2 regions of the Streptomyces sp. R33 genome follow, and region 1 is predicted to be linked to the other one. Evidence: riboswitches for the same ligand, from Rfam matches in the RefSeq annotation. Region 1 holds a riboswitch; the other holds the start of a gene.
What was found. A riboswitch is a leader RNA that binds a small molecule or an ion and turns the genes downstream of it on or off. The one in region 1 is predicted to bind glycine.
Positions count from the first base shown of each region.

Region 1 (7,347 bases):
CGGGCGGACACCACGCAGCTGCGCTCGCCGTTGGTGAAGGCGAGGAACACGCGCGGCTCCCTGCCCTGCCACCGCGGCCACACCTGGACGTCCCCCTCGCCCCTCGCGCAGGTCTCCCCGTCGAGCAGCAGGTCCCGGGAGAACACCCAGCGCGCCACGTGCATCCCGGCGCCCCGGAAGTCGAGGGCCAGCTCGGTAGGGCCGGTCGCAGCGGTAGGTGAAGGCCCCGAGCAGCGGCAGGGGCGCGGGCGAGGCCTCCAGCCGGAGCGGGAGGACGTGGTGCTCGATACCGTCCGCGCCGTGCATGCGCTCCACCTCTCTGTCGGCTTACGGGGGGAATCCGCCCTCCCGGGCAAGCTAGCCCACCTCCAGGCCGCCCCCGCGGGCCGAAGGTCCCGACCCGGAGGGCCGCTGGGCCCGTCTTCGCACAGGAACGTGCAGCGGCCCGCCCTCCAGGGAAGGGCGGGCCGCTGCGTCACCGGTCCGTTACGGGACGGGGTTGAAGACGAACGAGTCGTTGGACTGCCCGATGGCGGTGAAGCCGGCGCCGTTGGCCTGGGCGCCGTTGCTCTGGTTGGACGCCCCGGAACCGGTGGCGACCTGCTGGATCATCGAGAAACCAGCCTGCGGTCGAGGGTTCGCCCTCAAGCGTGATCAACTCCCCGCAAACCTCAAATGACCTGCGAGTCCTGCCCGTTGTGGGGGCGACGCGGAGGGGCCCGGCGCATGGCGCCGGGCCCCTCACTCGTCATGCCTGCCGGATCAGCACTCGATGACGTTGACCGCCAGACCGCCGCGGGAGGTCTCCTTGTACTTGATCTTCATGTCGGCGCCCGTCTCCTTCATGGTCTTGATGACCTTGTCGAGGGAGACCTTGTGGGTGCCGTCGCCGCGCATCGCCATCTTCGCCGCCGTGACCGCCTTGACCGCCGCCATGCCGTTGCGCTCGATGCACGGGATCTGGACCAGGCCGCCGACCGGGTCGCAGGTCAGGCCCAGGTTGTGCTCCATGCCGATCTCGGCCGCGTTCTCGACCTGCTCCGGGGTGCCGCCCAGGACCTCGGCGAGGGCGCCGGCCGCCATCGAGCAGGCCGAGCCGACCTCGCCCTGGCAGCCGACCTCGGCGCCGGAGATCGAGGCGTTCTCCTTGAAGAGCAGGCCTATCGCACCGGCCGCCAGCAGGAAGCGGACCACGCCCTCCTCGTCGGCGCCGGGCACGAAGTTCACGTAGTAGTGCAGGACCGCCGGGATGATGCCCGCGGCGCCGTTCGTCGGAGCGGTGACCACCCGGCCGCCCGCGGCGTTCTCCTCGTTCACGGCCATCGCGTAGAGGGTGATCCACTCCATCGACAGCGCCAGCGGGTCGCCCTCGGAGCGGAGCTTGCGGGCCGTGTTCGCCGCCCGGCGCCGGACCTTCAGGCCGCCCGGCAGGATGCCCTCGCGCGACATGCCGCGCGCGACGCAGGCCTGCATGACGCGCCAGATCTCGAGCAGACCCTCGCGGATCTCCTCCTCCGTGCGCCAGGCCTTCTCGTTCTCCAGCATCATCGCGGAGATCGACAGGCCGCTGTCCCGGGCCATGCGCAGCATCTCGTCACCGCTGCGGAACGGGTACTTCAGCTCGGTGTCGTCGAGCTTGATCCGGTCCTCGCCGACCGCGTCCTCGTCCACCACGAAGCCGCCGCCGACCGAGTAGTACGTCTTCTCCAGCAGCGGGGCGCCCGAGGCGTCGTACGCGAAGAGCGTCATGCCGTTCGCGTGGTACGGCAGGGACCGGCGGCGGTGCAGGATCAGCTGGTTCGGCTCGTCGAACGCGATCTCGTGCGCGCTCCCGATCTCGGTGCCGAGCAGGCGCAGGCGCCCGCTCCGGCGGATGCGCTCCACCTCGTCGTCGGCCGTCTCCACGTTCACCGAGCGGGGGGAGTGGCCCTCCAGGCCCAGGAGCACCGCCTTGGGCGTGCCATGGCCGTGGCCGGTCGCGCCGAGGGAGCCGAACAGCTCGGCACGCACCGAGGCGGTCTCGGCGAGCACGCCGTCCTTCTTCAGCCGCGTCACGAACATGCGGGCGGCCCGCATCGGGCCGACCGTGTGGGAGGAGGAGGGGCCGATGCCGATGGAGAAGAGGTCGAAGACGGAGATGGCCACGGTGGCGGACTCCCTTGTCTGCTCGTGGGTGGAGGGGCAGGCGGGGTGGAACGTACGAGGGGGGATTGTTCGGATTTTGTCCGACAGTCGAGCTTAACGTGGCGAGGTGAACGTTTCGTCTGCCCGAGATGGTGGCCGGACGGCGCTCGGGTATGGCTCGTGTCACACAGGAAGGGCCCGGCCCTGTGACACCAGGCCGGGCCCTCCCAAGCCGTCACCTAGAGCGACGGGTACAGCGGGAACTTCGCGGCGAGCGCGGAGACGCGGGCCTTGAGGGCCTCGCTGTCGTAGGCCGGCTTCAGCGCCTGCGCGATGATCTCGGCGACCTCGGTGAAGGCCTCGGCGTCGAAACCGCGGGTCGCGAGGGCCGGCGTACCGATCCGCAGACCCGAGGTGACCATCGGCGGCCGCGGGTCGTTCGGGATCGCGTTGCGGTTGACCGTGATGCCGACCTCGTGGAGGCGGTCCTCGGCCTGCTGCCCGTCGAGCTCGGAGTTGCGCAGGTCGACCAGGACCAGGTGCACGTCGGTGCCGCCGGTGAGGACGTCCACGCCCACGGCCTTGACGTCGTCCTGGACCAGGCGCTCGGCGAGGATCTTCGCGCCCTCGAGGGTGCGCTCCTGGCGCTCCTTGAACTCGGGCGAGGCCGCCACCTTGAAGGAGACCGCCTTGGCCGCGATCACGTGCTCCAGCGGGCCGCCCTGCTGACCCGGGAAGACCGCGGAGTTGATCTTCTTGGCCAGCTCCTGCGTCGACAGGATGACGCCGCCGCGCGGACCGCCGAGGGTCTTGTGCGTGGTGGTGGTGACGACGTGGGCGTGCGGCACCGGGTTCGGGTGCAGGCCCGCGGCCACCAGGCCGGCGAAGTGCGCCATGTCGACCATCAGGTACGCGCCGACCTCGTCCGCGATGCGGCGGAAGGCGGCGAAGTCCAGCTGGCGCGGGTAGGCGGACCAGCCGGCGACGATCAGCTGCGGCTTGGACTCCTTGGCGAGGCGCTCGACCTCGGCCATGTCGACCTCGCCGGTCTCGTCGACGTGGTACGGGACCACGTTGTAGAGCTTGCCGGAGAAGTTGATCTTCATGCCGTGGGTCAGGTGACCGCCGTGGGCCAGGTTCAGGCCCATGATCGTGTCGCCCGGCTTCAGCAGCGCGAACATCGCGGCCGCGTTCGCCTGCGCACCCGAGTGCGGCTGGACGTTCGCGGCCTCGGCGCCGAACAGCGCCTTGATGCGGTCGATCGCGATCTGCTCGACGACGTCGACGTGCTCGCAGCCGCCGTAGTAGCGGCGGCCCGGGTAGCCCTCGGCGTACTTGTTGGTCAGGACCGAGCCCTGGGCCTCCATGACGGCGACCGGAGCGAAGTTCTCCGACGCGATCATTTCCAGGGTGGACTGCTGGCGGGCGAGCTCGGCGTCGACGGCGGCGGCGACGTCGGGGTCGAGCTCGTGGAGGGGGGTGTTCAGTACGGACATCAGGATCCCCTGGGGTCAGTTACCGGCGGTGAGCTTGGCGTACTCGTCGGCGGAGAGCAGGTCGGCCGGCTCCTCCGCGACGCGCACCTTGAACAGCCAGCCGCCCTCGAACGGGGCGCTGTTCACGAGCGCCGGGTCGTCCACGACGTCCTGGTTGGCCTCGACGACCTCACCGGTGACGGGGGAGTACAGGTCGCTGACGGACTTGGTCGACTCCAGCTCGCCGCAGGTCTCGCCCGCGGTCACCGTGTCGCCGACCTCGGGGAGCTGGGCGTAGACGACGTCACCGAGCGCGTTGGCCGCGAACTCCGTGATGCCGACCGTCGCGACGCCGTCCTCGGCGGTCGACAGCCACTCGTGCTCCTTGCTGTAACGCAGCTGCTGGGGGTTGCTCATGACCTGATTCTCCTGGATGCGGGGGAGTGGATACGAACAGTGGTCTTGCGTGCTGAGACGGCCGGTACGGCGCCCGTACGACGCGCTCACGGCGTCGACGGGGAGCCGGTACGGGTACGGGCGCTACTTCTGCCGCTTGTAGAACGGCAGGGCCACGACCTCGTACGGCTCATGCGTACCGCGAATGTCCACGCCGACGCCGGAGGTGCCGGGCGCGGCGTGCGCCGCGTCCACGTACGCCATCGCGATCGGCTTGCCCAGCGTCGGGGACGGGGCACCCGACGTGACCTCGCCGATGACCTGCCCGCCGGCCACGACGGGGAAGCCGGCGCGCGGGACGCGGCGGCCCTCGGCGATCAGGCCGACCAGCTTGCGCGGCGGGTTCGTGGCGGCGCGCTCGGCGGCGGCCTCCAGGGCGGCGCGGCCCACGAACTCGCCCTCCTTCTCGAACTTCACGACCCGGCCCAGCCCCGCGTCGAACGGGGTGAGGGAGGTGGTCAGCTCGTGCCCGTACAGCGGCATGCCCGCCTCCAGGCGCAGGGTGTCCCGGCAGGACAGGCCCGCCGGGACCAGGCCGACGCCCTCGCCGGCCTTGGTCAGCGCCTGCCACAGCTCGACGGCGTGCTCGGGGGCGACGAACAGCTCGAAGCCGTCCTCGCCCGTGTAGCCCGTACGCGCGATCAGCGCGGGCACGCCCGCGACGGTGCCCGGCAGGCCGGCGTAGTACTTCAGGCCGTCCAGGTCGGCGTCCGTGAGGGAGGCGAGGATGCCGGGGGACTCCGGGCCCTGGACGGCGATCAGCGCGTACGCGTCGCGGTCGTCGCGGACCTCGGTGTCGAACCCGGCGGCGCGCTCGGTCAGGGCGTCCAGGACGACCTGGGCGTTGGAGGCGTTCGCGACGACCATGTACTCGGTCTCGCCCAGGCGGTAGACGATCAGGTCGTCGACGATCCCGCCGTCCTCCTGGCAGATGTGCGTGTAGCGGGCGCGGCCGACGCCGACGGTGGAGATGTTGCCGACCAGCGCGTAGTCCAGGGCCTTGACGGCCTCCGGGCCGGTCAGCGTGATCTCGCCCATGTGGGACAGGTCGAACAGACCGGCCTTGGTGCGGACGGCGTTGTGCTCGTCGCGCTCACTGGCGTACCGCAGGGGCATGTCCCAGCCCGCGAAATCGGTCATGGTCGCACCGAGCGAACGGTGCAGCGCATCGAGGGCGGTCAGGCGGGGGGCAGTGCTCATGGGTGTGGCTCCCGGGTCCCAGGGCATGACATGACGAGGACGATCCTCCCCATCTGTCATCGGAACCTGAGAGGTTCGCCGAGAGTTCCCGGTCGGACCCGGGGAACCTCGACTTGCACCTTGGGTGGAGCGCACGCGGATGCCGTCGTGAGGGACGGCGGCGCGGCTCGCTTTTCAGATCTGCCTCATCCACGCGGTACGGGGCCTGAGAGATTCAAGGGAGGAACTTGCTCCTTCGGCGCCCGGGCACGGCCTCACGGCCTGCCGGGACTCTCCCGCGCGGATTCAAGCGGCCGGTATGCAGTTGGTCCAGATGGCGCACATCATTGCACGCCGTCCGGGTGATCGGGCGGTCGGGCCCGAAAGAACGTACGGACCGGTCAGGTGCCCGGAAGCTCAGGCCGGAACCGGGCGGTGCCGGATTACCGTCTCTTTACACTCAGTGGGCATGAGGGGCCCTGCGGGCCCGATGGGGGAAGGCGATCACTGTGCGGAGATTCGGAGTGCTGGCGGCGACCGGGACGGGAGCCGTGGAGGGAGTGCCGGCGGCGCGGCGGGCGCGCTCCGCCGGCGGTCCCGTACGCGACCTGCGCGGCCGGGGGCCGCACGGACCGCAGTGGCTCGGCTTCGCCGAAGGGGACATCGTCGTGGTGTCCGGCCTGCCCGGCGGCGGCAAGAGCACGCTGATCAAGCGGGCGGTGCAGGGTGGCGGCATCGACTCCCAGGACGTGCGCGAGCGCTGGGAGCGGCGGATGCCGCGGGCGCTGCCGTACGCGGTCTACCGGCCGCTGGTCCGCTTCGCGCACTACTGGGGGCTGTGGCGGACGCTGCGTTCCGGGGCCTCCGCGGTGGTGCACGACTGCGGGACGCAGAGCTGGGTGCGGAGCCTGCTGGCCGCGGCCGCACGGCGGCGGGGCCGGGCGCTGCACCTGCTGCTGCTGGACACCACCCCCGAGGAGGCCCTGTCCGGGCAGGCGGCGCGGGGGCGGGGGGTGTCGGCGTACGCCTTCGCCCGCCATCGGGGCGCGGTGGCCCGGCTGCTGCGCGAAGCGGAATCGGGCCGCCTCCCCGCGGGCTGCACGTCGGCGGTCCTCCTGGACCGCGGCTCGGCCGCGTCCGTGACCCGCATAGCGTTCCGGCAGGACTCGGCATAGCCCCCGGAAGAGGGCGGGGCGCGAGCCGTTAACCTCGGGCCGACAGCGTGGGGCGAAATCAACGGAGGCGTACATGCAGGGCGGCGGCTGGCCGGACAACGAGCTGGAGCAGGTGCTCGGGGCGGCGCTCGGGCAGGCGGACGCCGGGGCCCGGATCGTCGAGGTGCTCGGCCGGAGCCTGCTCTGGGTGCCCCTGCCCGGCGGTGGCGGCCCGGACGCGGCCGGCCTCGTGCTCCCCACCATGGAGATCGCCGGGGCCGCGTACGTCCCCGTCTACAGCTCCGAGGCCCAGTTCCGCGCCTGCGCCGGACCCGCCATGGACTTCGCCGTCGCCCCGGCCGTCGAGTTCGCCCGGGGGCTGCCCCCGCAGCTCGGCATCGCCGTGAACCCCGAGGGCGCCGTCGGCGTCCCGCTGCCCCCGCCCGCCGTTGCGGAGCTCTGCCGCATCGGCCGGACCCCGCTCGACGGCCCCGCCACCGGCGGCCGCGTCCGGCTCTACGAGCCCGACTGGCAGGAAGACCCGGTGGACTTCCTGACCGCCGCCGCCGAGGAGTTCCGCGCGACCGGCGTGGTCGCCGCCGCCCACCGCTGCCTCGCCAGCGTCGAGGGCGGGGACCCGGAGCTCTACATCGGCGTCCGGCTGCTGGGATGGGAGCCCGAGATGCGGAACGCCCCGATGGACGCCCTCGGCCGGGCCCTGACCCGGGTACCGCCGCCCTGGCCCGTGCAGTTGATCCTCCTGGACGCCGCGCAGGACCCGGTGGTCGACTTCATCGTTACGCGCGTACGCCCCTTCTACCTGCCGTAGGGCCGCTTAAGCTGGGTGCGGATACGGGTGGGACGACGGGCAGACGAAGAAGGAGTACCGGGTGAGTGCGTCAGGCACGGCCGCGGCCGGGCAGCTCGAGCACATGTTGCGCCAGGTGACTCCCGGGCGC
Region 1 is NZ_CP165727.1:3,077,676-3,085,022, reverse strand. Features, by position in the region: gene AB5J51_RS13850 (SsgA family sporulation/cell division regulator) at 1-479, opposite strand, end outside; gene AB5J51_RS13845 (hypothetical protein) at 487-612, opposite strand; gene AB5J51_RS13840 (L-serine ammonia-lyase) at 763-2,145, opposite strand; gene glyA (serine hydroxymethyltransferase) at 2,364-3,620, opposite strand; gene gcvH (glycine cleavage system protein GcvH) at 3,636-4,016, opposite strand; gene gcvT (glycine cleavage system aminomethyltransferase GcvT) at 4,140-5,255, opposite strand; glycine riboswitch at 5,440-5,543, opposite strand; gene AB5J51_RS13820 (AAA family ATPase) at 5,738-6,409, shown strand; gene AB5J51_RS13815 (enhanced serine sensitivity protein SseB) at 6,483-7,217, shown strand; gene AB5J51_RS13810 (enhanced serine sensitivity protein SseB C-terminal domain-containing protein) at 7,279-7,347, shown strand, end outside.

Region 2 (7,347 bases), 3.9 Mb from region 1:
CTGGAGGCGGAGGGGCTCGTCGAGCCCAGGCGCACACCTTCCGGATACCGCAAGTTCAGCACGGAGGACGTCGAGCGGCTGGCCCGCATCCTGCGGCTGCAGCGGGACCACTACCTGCCGTTGAAGGTCATCCGCGAACAGCTGGACGCGCTCGCCCGCGGCGAGCAGATCCGCATCCCGTCGCCCACCGCGCACGGGGATTGCGTCGATCCGGCAGGACCTTCCGCCGTCTACGGCGAGGTCGGCCGGGAGCGGCCCATCGCGGCCCGGGTGGGCCGGGCCGAGCTGATGGCCGCGGCCGAGGTGGACGAGGCGCAGCTCGCCGAATGGGAGTCGTACGGGCTGATCGGCGAGGCTCCGGGCGGCGGATTCGACGCCGAGGCGGTCACGGTGGCCCGCCTGGTGGCGGATCTGGGCCGGTTCGGGCTGGAGCCCCGGCACCTGCGGGCCATGAAGGCCGCCGCCGACCGGGAGGCGGGCCTGGTGGAGCAGGTCGTTGCACCACTGCGCCGGCACCGCAACCCGCAGACCAGGGCGCATGCCGAGGCCACCATGAAAGAGCTCGCGGGACTCTCCGTAAGGCTCCATGAGGCCTTGGTACAGACGGCTCTCGGGGTCCGTCTGCACTGACCCGGGGATCTTCGAGGGGGGCCCGACTACCCAAACCTGCCGGGCAGGTCCTAGGGTTGCTGTGTGAACGAGCTCGACGTTGTGGGTGTCCGGGTGGAAATGCCCTCCAACCAACCGATCGTGCTCCTGCGTGAAGTGGGAGGCGACCGGTACCTCCCCATCTGGATCGGACCAGGGGAGGCGACCGCCATTGCCTTCGCGCAGCAGGGCATGGCCCCTGCCCGGCCGCTGACGCACGACCTGTTCAAGGACGTGCTGGAGGCGATCGGCGAGGAGCTCACCGAGGTCCGGATCACGGATCTGCGGGAGGGCGTCTTTTACGCGGAGCTCGTCTTCGCCAGCGGGGTGGAGGTGAGCGCGCGGCCCTCCGACGCCATAGCGCTGGCCCTGCGTACGGGGACGCCGATCTACGGCAGTGACGGCGTGCTGGACGACGCCGGAATCGCCATTCCGGACGAGCAGGAGGACGAGGTGGAGAAGTTCCGCGAGTTCCTCGACCAGATCTCTCCGGAGGACTTCGGCACCGGGCCGCAGTGATCCGTCGGCCGCGCCGTCCACGGGGAGTGACAGCCCATTCGGTTAGCCTTTCCCCGATATGGGGCACGGGAAACCACTCTCAGGGTGATTATCACTCGGCGTGCCGAGTGTGGCGATCGTTGACGCACCCCTGGTGACTGCCTACCTTCGAGGGGGCAGGTCAAGGACGGAGGGTCGGCGTGAGAGTCACGGGCGACGGTACGACCGGGGGCATCCCCGTGCGGAGTGACGGTGGGCCGTACCCGCTCCACGGCAGCGCGGCAGGTTCCGCGCGCCGTCAGCCGGAGGCGGCGTCGGTCGCAGCGGCCGGCGCGGACCCGGCACCCGAACAGGTCGGCTACCGGGGTCCGACGGCGTGCGCCGCGGCGGGCATCACGTACCGGCAGCTCGACTACTGGGCGCGGACCGGGCTGGTGGAGCCGACGGTGCGCCCCGCGTACGGTTCGGGCACGCAGCGCCTGTACAGCTTCCGGGACGTGGTCGTCCTCAAGATCGTCAAGCGCTTCCTGGACACCGGTGTGGCGCTGCAGAACATCCGGACCGCCGTCCAGCACCTGCGGGACCGCGGTTTCGCGGACCTCGAGCGCATGACGCTGATGAGCGACGGCGCCACCGTGTACGAGTGCACCTCGCCGGACCAGGTCGTGAGCCTGCTCCAGGGCGGGCAGGGCGTCTTCGGCATCGCCGTCGGCGTGGTCTGGCGCGATGTCGAGAACGCACTGTCGCAACTGCACGGCGAGCGGGTCGACACCGGCGAGACGGTGGTCGGCCACAACCCGACGGACGAGCTGGCCGCACGGCGCAACCGGGCCGGTTGAGAGCGGTCCCGGGCCCGGTCGCGCAGGCGCCGGGCCCGGCCCGGGCCGATTGTCAGTGGCGTAGGGCAGCATCGGGGCTGTGAGAGCCGCGCCGACCATCCTGCATCTGGACATGGACGCCTTCTACGCATCCGTGGAGCAGGCATCGAAGCCGAGCCTGCGCGGCAAGGCCGTGATCGTCGGCGGGCTCGGGCCGCGCGGGGTGGTCGCCACCGCCTCCTACGAGGCCCGCCGCTTCGGCGTGCACTCGGCGATGCCGATGGCCCAGGCGCGGCGGCTCTGCCCGAACGGCGCCTACCTGATCCCGCGCTTCAGCCTGTACCGGGCGGTCAGCGACGTCGTCATGGCGCTGCTGCGGCAGCTGTCGCCGCTCGTGGAGCCGCTGAGCCTCGACGAGGCCTTCGTGGACCTGGAGGCGGGCGGAACCGCCTTCGACGCGGAATCCGCCCTGGAGACGGGTCAGCGGCTGCGGGCGGACATCCTGGCGGCGACCGGGCTCAGTGCCTCGGTGGGGCTGGCGGGGTCGAAGATGCTGGCGAAGGTGGCCTCGGAGGAGGCCAAGCCGGACGGGCTGCTGCTGATCGAGCCGGGGACGGAGAGGGCCCTGCTCGCGCCGATGTCGGTACGGACCCTGCCGGGGGTGGGGCCGGCCACCGGCGAGCACCTGCGGCGGGCCGGGATCACCACTGTGGGGGACCTGGCCGAGGCCGGCGAGGACGAGCTGGTCCGGATGGTCGGGCGTGCACACGGGGTCGGGCTGTACCGGATGGCGCTGGGGCTGGACGACCGGGCGGTGGTCGCCGAGCGCGACGCGAAGTCCGTGTCGGTCGAGGACACCTTCGACGTGGACCTGCACGACCGGGTGCGGATCCGCAACGAGGTGCAGAGGCTCGCAGACCGGTGCGTGCACCGGCTGCGGGAGTCGGGGCACTCCGGGCGCACGATCGTGCTGAAGGTGCGGCGGTACGACTTCTCGACCCTGACGCGCTCCGAGACGCTGCGGGGGCCCACCGACGACCCCGCGGTGGTGCGGGAGGCCGCGGCGCGGCTCCTGGAGGCGGTGGACACCACGGGCGGGGTGCGGCTGCTGGGCGTCGGCGTGACCGGGCTGGCGGACTACACCCAGGAGGACCTGTTCGCGCAGTCCATGGCCGCGGAGGCCGCTGCGGAGGCTGCCACGGCCGGCGGGGGCGGGGGCCCGGCAGCCGAGCCGGACGGGGCTGCGGAGGCCGGAGGGACGGGAGGGGCGGGCGGGTCTGGTGGCCCGGCAGAGCCGACGGGGTCCACAGGGCCTGGCGGGCCCGCAGAGGCCCCTGAGGGCACGGGGGCGGCCGGGGAGGCCGGGCCCGCCCGGGAACGCCGCTGGGCGGCGGGGAGCGACGTACAGCACGCCGTGTACGGGCCGGGGTGGGTGCAGGGCAGCGGGGTCGGGAGGGTGACCGTGCGGTTCGAGCGGCCCGGATCGCCACCGGGCCGGGTGCGCACCTTCCGGGTGGACGACCCCGAGCTGGAGCCGTCCGATCCGCTGCCCCTCGTGGGCGACCCGGCGGTGGGCGAACCCGTACCGGAAGAGGGCTAGGGGGTGTCGTCGCCGTTCGCCAGGCGGCCGAAGTCGCGCTGGATGTCCGAGGGGAGGGAGACGTCCAGTCCGTAGTGGTGGTAGAGCTGCAGCTCCTGTTCGGGGGAGAGGTGGCGGCCGACGCCGAAGTCAGGGGCGTCCTTGATGAGGGAGCGTTCGAAGGGGACCCGCAGGGTGTCGTCGACCACCTCGCTCGGTTCCAGCGGGACGAACGCGTCCCGGCTGAACAGGCCCGTCCGTACGGCGGCCCACTCGGGCACGCCTGTGGCATCGTCGAGGTAGACCTCGTCGACGGTGCCGATCTTGGTTCCGTTGCGGTCGAACGCCTTGCGGCCGATCAGGCTGCGCGGATCGATGTCGGTCTGCACGGTCCCTCCAAATGGTCGCAACTCCTCCGTAACGACTACAAAAGTGCATTTCCGCAGTGGGGGCCACTCGAGGGAGGTCCCGGAACCTCGCTGGTAGGCTGGGTGACGGCTGTTGACCCTGTGCGGGAGAGTCCTCCGAGTGAGCATGACGGAGGCGCCGAAGGAGCAAATCCTCCCCGGAATCTCTCAGGCATACGTACCGCACGTGACGAGGCCACTCTGGAAAGCAGGGGCAGGTACCGGGTGCGCAGCGCCGGTTCCTCTCCTCACCGACGGTGAAAGCCGGAATCCGCGGGCCATCCCCGCGACTCCGGTGAAGCTCTCAGGTTGAGATGACAGAGGGGGAGGCCGTCCGGGTGCCCGCGCCGTGGTGCCCCTCGCAGGTCGTACGACCCAGGAGGCCTCCGTACATGACCGCCAACCGCATTCCGCTCTCCCAGCTGGAGCGAGGCATCCCCTTCGAGCAGCGCCACATCGGCCCGGATGCCGAGGCGCAGGCGAAGATGCTCGCCCACGTGGGCTACGGCTCGCTGGACGAACTGACCGCCGCCGCGGTACCGGATGTGATCAAGAGCGCCGAGGCGCTTGACCTGCCCGAGGCGCTGACCGAGGCCGAGGTGCTGGCCGAGCTGCGTTCGCTCGCCGATCGCAACCAGGTCCTGACGCCGATGATCGGTCTCGGGTACTACGGGACCTTCACGCCGCCGGTGATCCTGCGCAACGTCATGGAGAACCCGGCCTGGTACACGGCGTACACGCCCTACCAGCCCGAGATCTCGCAGGGCCGCCTCGAGGCGCTGCTCAACTTCCAGACCGTCGTCGCCGACCTCACCGGCCTGCCGACCTCCGGCGCGTCGCTGCTCGACGAGGGCACCGCGGCCGCCGAGGCCATGACGCTGGCCCGCCGCGTGGGCAAGTCCAAGGGGAACGTCTTCCTCGTCGACGCCGACGCTCTGCCGCAGACCATCGCCGTGATCGAGACCCGCGCCGAGCCGATCGGCATCGAGGTCGTCGTCGCCGACCTGTCCGAGGGCATCCCGGCCGAGGTCGCCGAGCGCGGCGTCTACGGCGTGCTCCTCCAGTACCCCGGCGCCTCCGGTGCCGTCCGGGACATCAAGCCGGTCATCGACCAGGCGCACGGGCTCGGCGCGATCGTCGCCGTCGCCGCCGACCTGCTCGCCCTGACCCTGCTGACCTCGCCGGGCGCGCTCGGCGCGGACATCGCCGTCGGCACCACCCAGCGCTTCGGCGTCCCGATGGGCTTCGGCGGCCCGCACGCCGGCTACATGGCCGTCCAGGACAAGCACGCCCGCTCGCTGCCGGGCCGCCTCGTCGGCGTCTCCGTGGACGCGGACGGCAACAAGGCCTACCGCCTGGCGCTGCAGACCCGTGAGCAGCACATCCGCCGTGAGAAGGCCACCAGCAACATCTGCACCGCGCAGGTGCTGCTCGCCGTCATGGCCGGCATGTACGCCGTCTACCACGGCCCGGACGGCCTGCGGACGATCGCCCGCCGTACGCACCGCTACGCGGCCCTGATCGCGGCCGGTCTGACGGCCGGCGGGGTCGAGCTCGTGCACGGCTCGTACTTCGACACCCTGACCGCCCGGGTGCCCGGCAAGGCCGCCCAGGTCGTCGCCGCGGCCCGTGAGGGCGGGGTCAACCTGTTCCAGGTCGACGCCGACCACGTCTCCCTCTCCTGCGACGAGACGACCCTGCGCGCCGGCGTCGAGGCCGTCTGGGCCGCCTTCGGCGTGAGCGCCGACATCGAGGCCCTCGACGAGACCACCGCCGACGCCCTGCCCGAGGGCCTGCTGCGCTCGGACGACTACCTGGCGCACCCGGTCTTCCACCAGCACCGCAGCGAGACCGCGATGCTGCGCTACCTGCGCAAGCTGGCGGACAAGGACTACGCGCTGGACCGGGGCATGATCCCGCTGGGCTCCTGCACCATGAAGCTCAACGCGACCACCGAGATGGAGTCGGTCACCTGGCCGGAATTCGGCCAGCTGCACCCGTTCGCCCCCGTCGAGCAGGCCGAGGGGTACCTCACGCTCATCTCCGAGCTGGAGGAACGTCTCTGCGAGGTCACCGGCTACGACAAGGTCTCCATCCAGCCGAACGCCGGCTCCCAGGGTGAGCTCGCCGGCCTGCTGGCCGTCCGGGCCTACCACCGGGCGAACGGCGACGAGCAGCGCACCGTCTGCCTCATCCCGTCCTCTGCGCACGGCACCAACGCCGCCAGCGCCGTGATGGCCGGGATGAAGGTGGTCGTCGTCAAGACCGCCGACGACGGCGAGGTGGACGCGGACGACCTGCGCGCCAAGATCGAGCAGTACCGCGACGAGCTCGCGGTGCTGATGATCACGTACCCCTCGACGCACGGTGTGTTCGAGGAGCACGTCGCCGACATCTGCGCCCAGGTGCATGACGCCGGCGGCCAGGTCTACGTGGACGGCGCCAACCTGAACGCCCTGGTGGGCCTGGCCAAGCCGGGTCACTTCGGCGGCGACGTCTCGCACCTGAACCTGCACAAGACCTTCTGCATCCCGCACGGCGGCGGCGGTCCGGGCGTCGGCCCGGTCGGTGTCCGGGCGCACCTGGCCCCGTACCTGCCGAACCACCCGCTCCAGCCGACCGCGGGCCCGGAGACGGGCGTCGGCCCGATCTCGGCGGCGCCGTGGGGCTCGGCCGGCATCCTGCCGATCTCGTGGTCGTACGTGCGCCTCATGGGCGGCGAGGGCCTCAAGCGCGCCACCCAGGTGGCGGTGCTCGGCGCCAACTACATCGCCAAGCGCCTGGAGCCGCACTACCCGGTGCTCTACACCGGCCCGGGCAACCTGGTCGCGCACGAGTGCATCATCGACCTGCGCCCGCTGTCGAAGGCGACGGGCGTCAGCGTGGACGACATCGCCAAGCGTCTGATCGACTACGGCTTCCACGCGCCGACCATGTCCTTCCCGGTGGCCGGCACGCTCATGATCGAGCCGACGGAGTCCGAGGACCTCGCCGAGATCGACCGCTTCTGCGACGCGATGATCGCCATCCGCGCCGAGATCGAGCGGGTCGCGGGCGGCGAGTGGCCGGTGGACGACAACCCGCTGGCCAACTCCCCGCACACGGCGGCGGCGCTGGGCGGCGAGTGGAACCACCCGTACAGCCGTGACGAGGCCGTCTTCCCGGGCGGGGTCACTGCGGCGGAGAAGTACTGGCCGCCGGTACGGCGCATCGACGGTGCCTTCGGCGACCGCAACCTGGTGTGTTCCTGCCCGCCGCTGGACGAGTACGACAACTGAGCCGTACGGCACTACGACACCGTGTCCGTCCGGTGACATGACATATTCGTATGACATGACGGCATGACGAAGGGGCCGGTCCGGGAGAATCATTCCCGGGCCGGCCCCTTTGCGTTCTG
Region 2 is NZ_CP165727.1:7,009,490-7,016,836, forward strand. Features, by position in the region: gene AB5J51_RS32250 (MerR family transcriptional regulator) at 1-630, shown strand, start outside; gene AB5J51_RS32255 (bifunctional nuclease family protein) at 694-1,167, shown strand; gene AB5J51_RS32260 (MerR family transcriptional regulator) at 1,347-1,985, shown strand; gene AB5J51_RS32265 (DNA polymerase IV) at 2,065-3,564, shown strand; gene AB5J51_RS32270 (PRC-barrel domain-containing protein) at 3,561-3,932, opposite strand; glycine riboswitch at 4,046-4,144, shown strand; gene gcvP (aminomethyl-transferring glycine dehydrogenase) at 4,343-7,228, shown strand.
Region 2: another riboswitch for glycine. It lies ahead of gcvP (aminomethyl-transferring glycine dehydrogenase); the one in region 1 lies ahead of gcvT (glycine cleavage system aminomethyltransferase GcvT).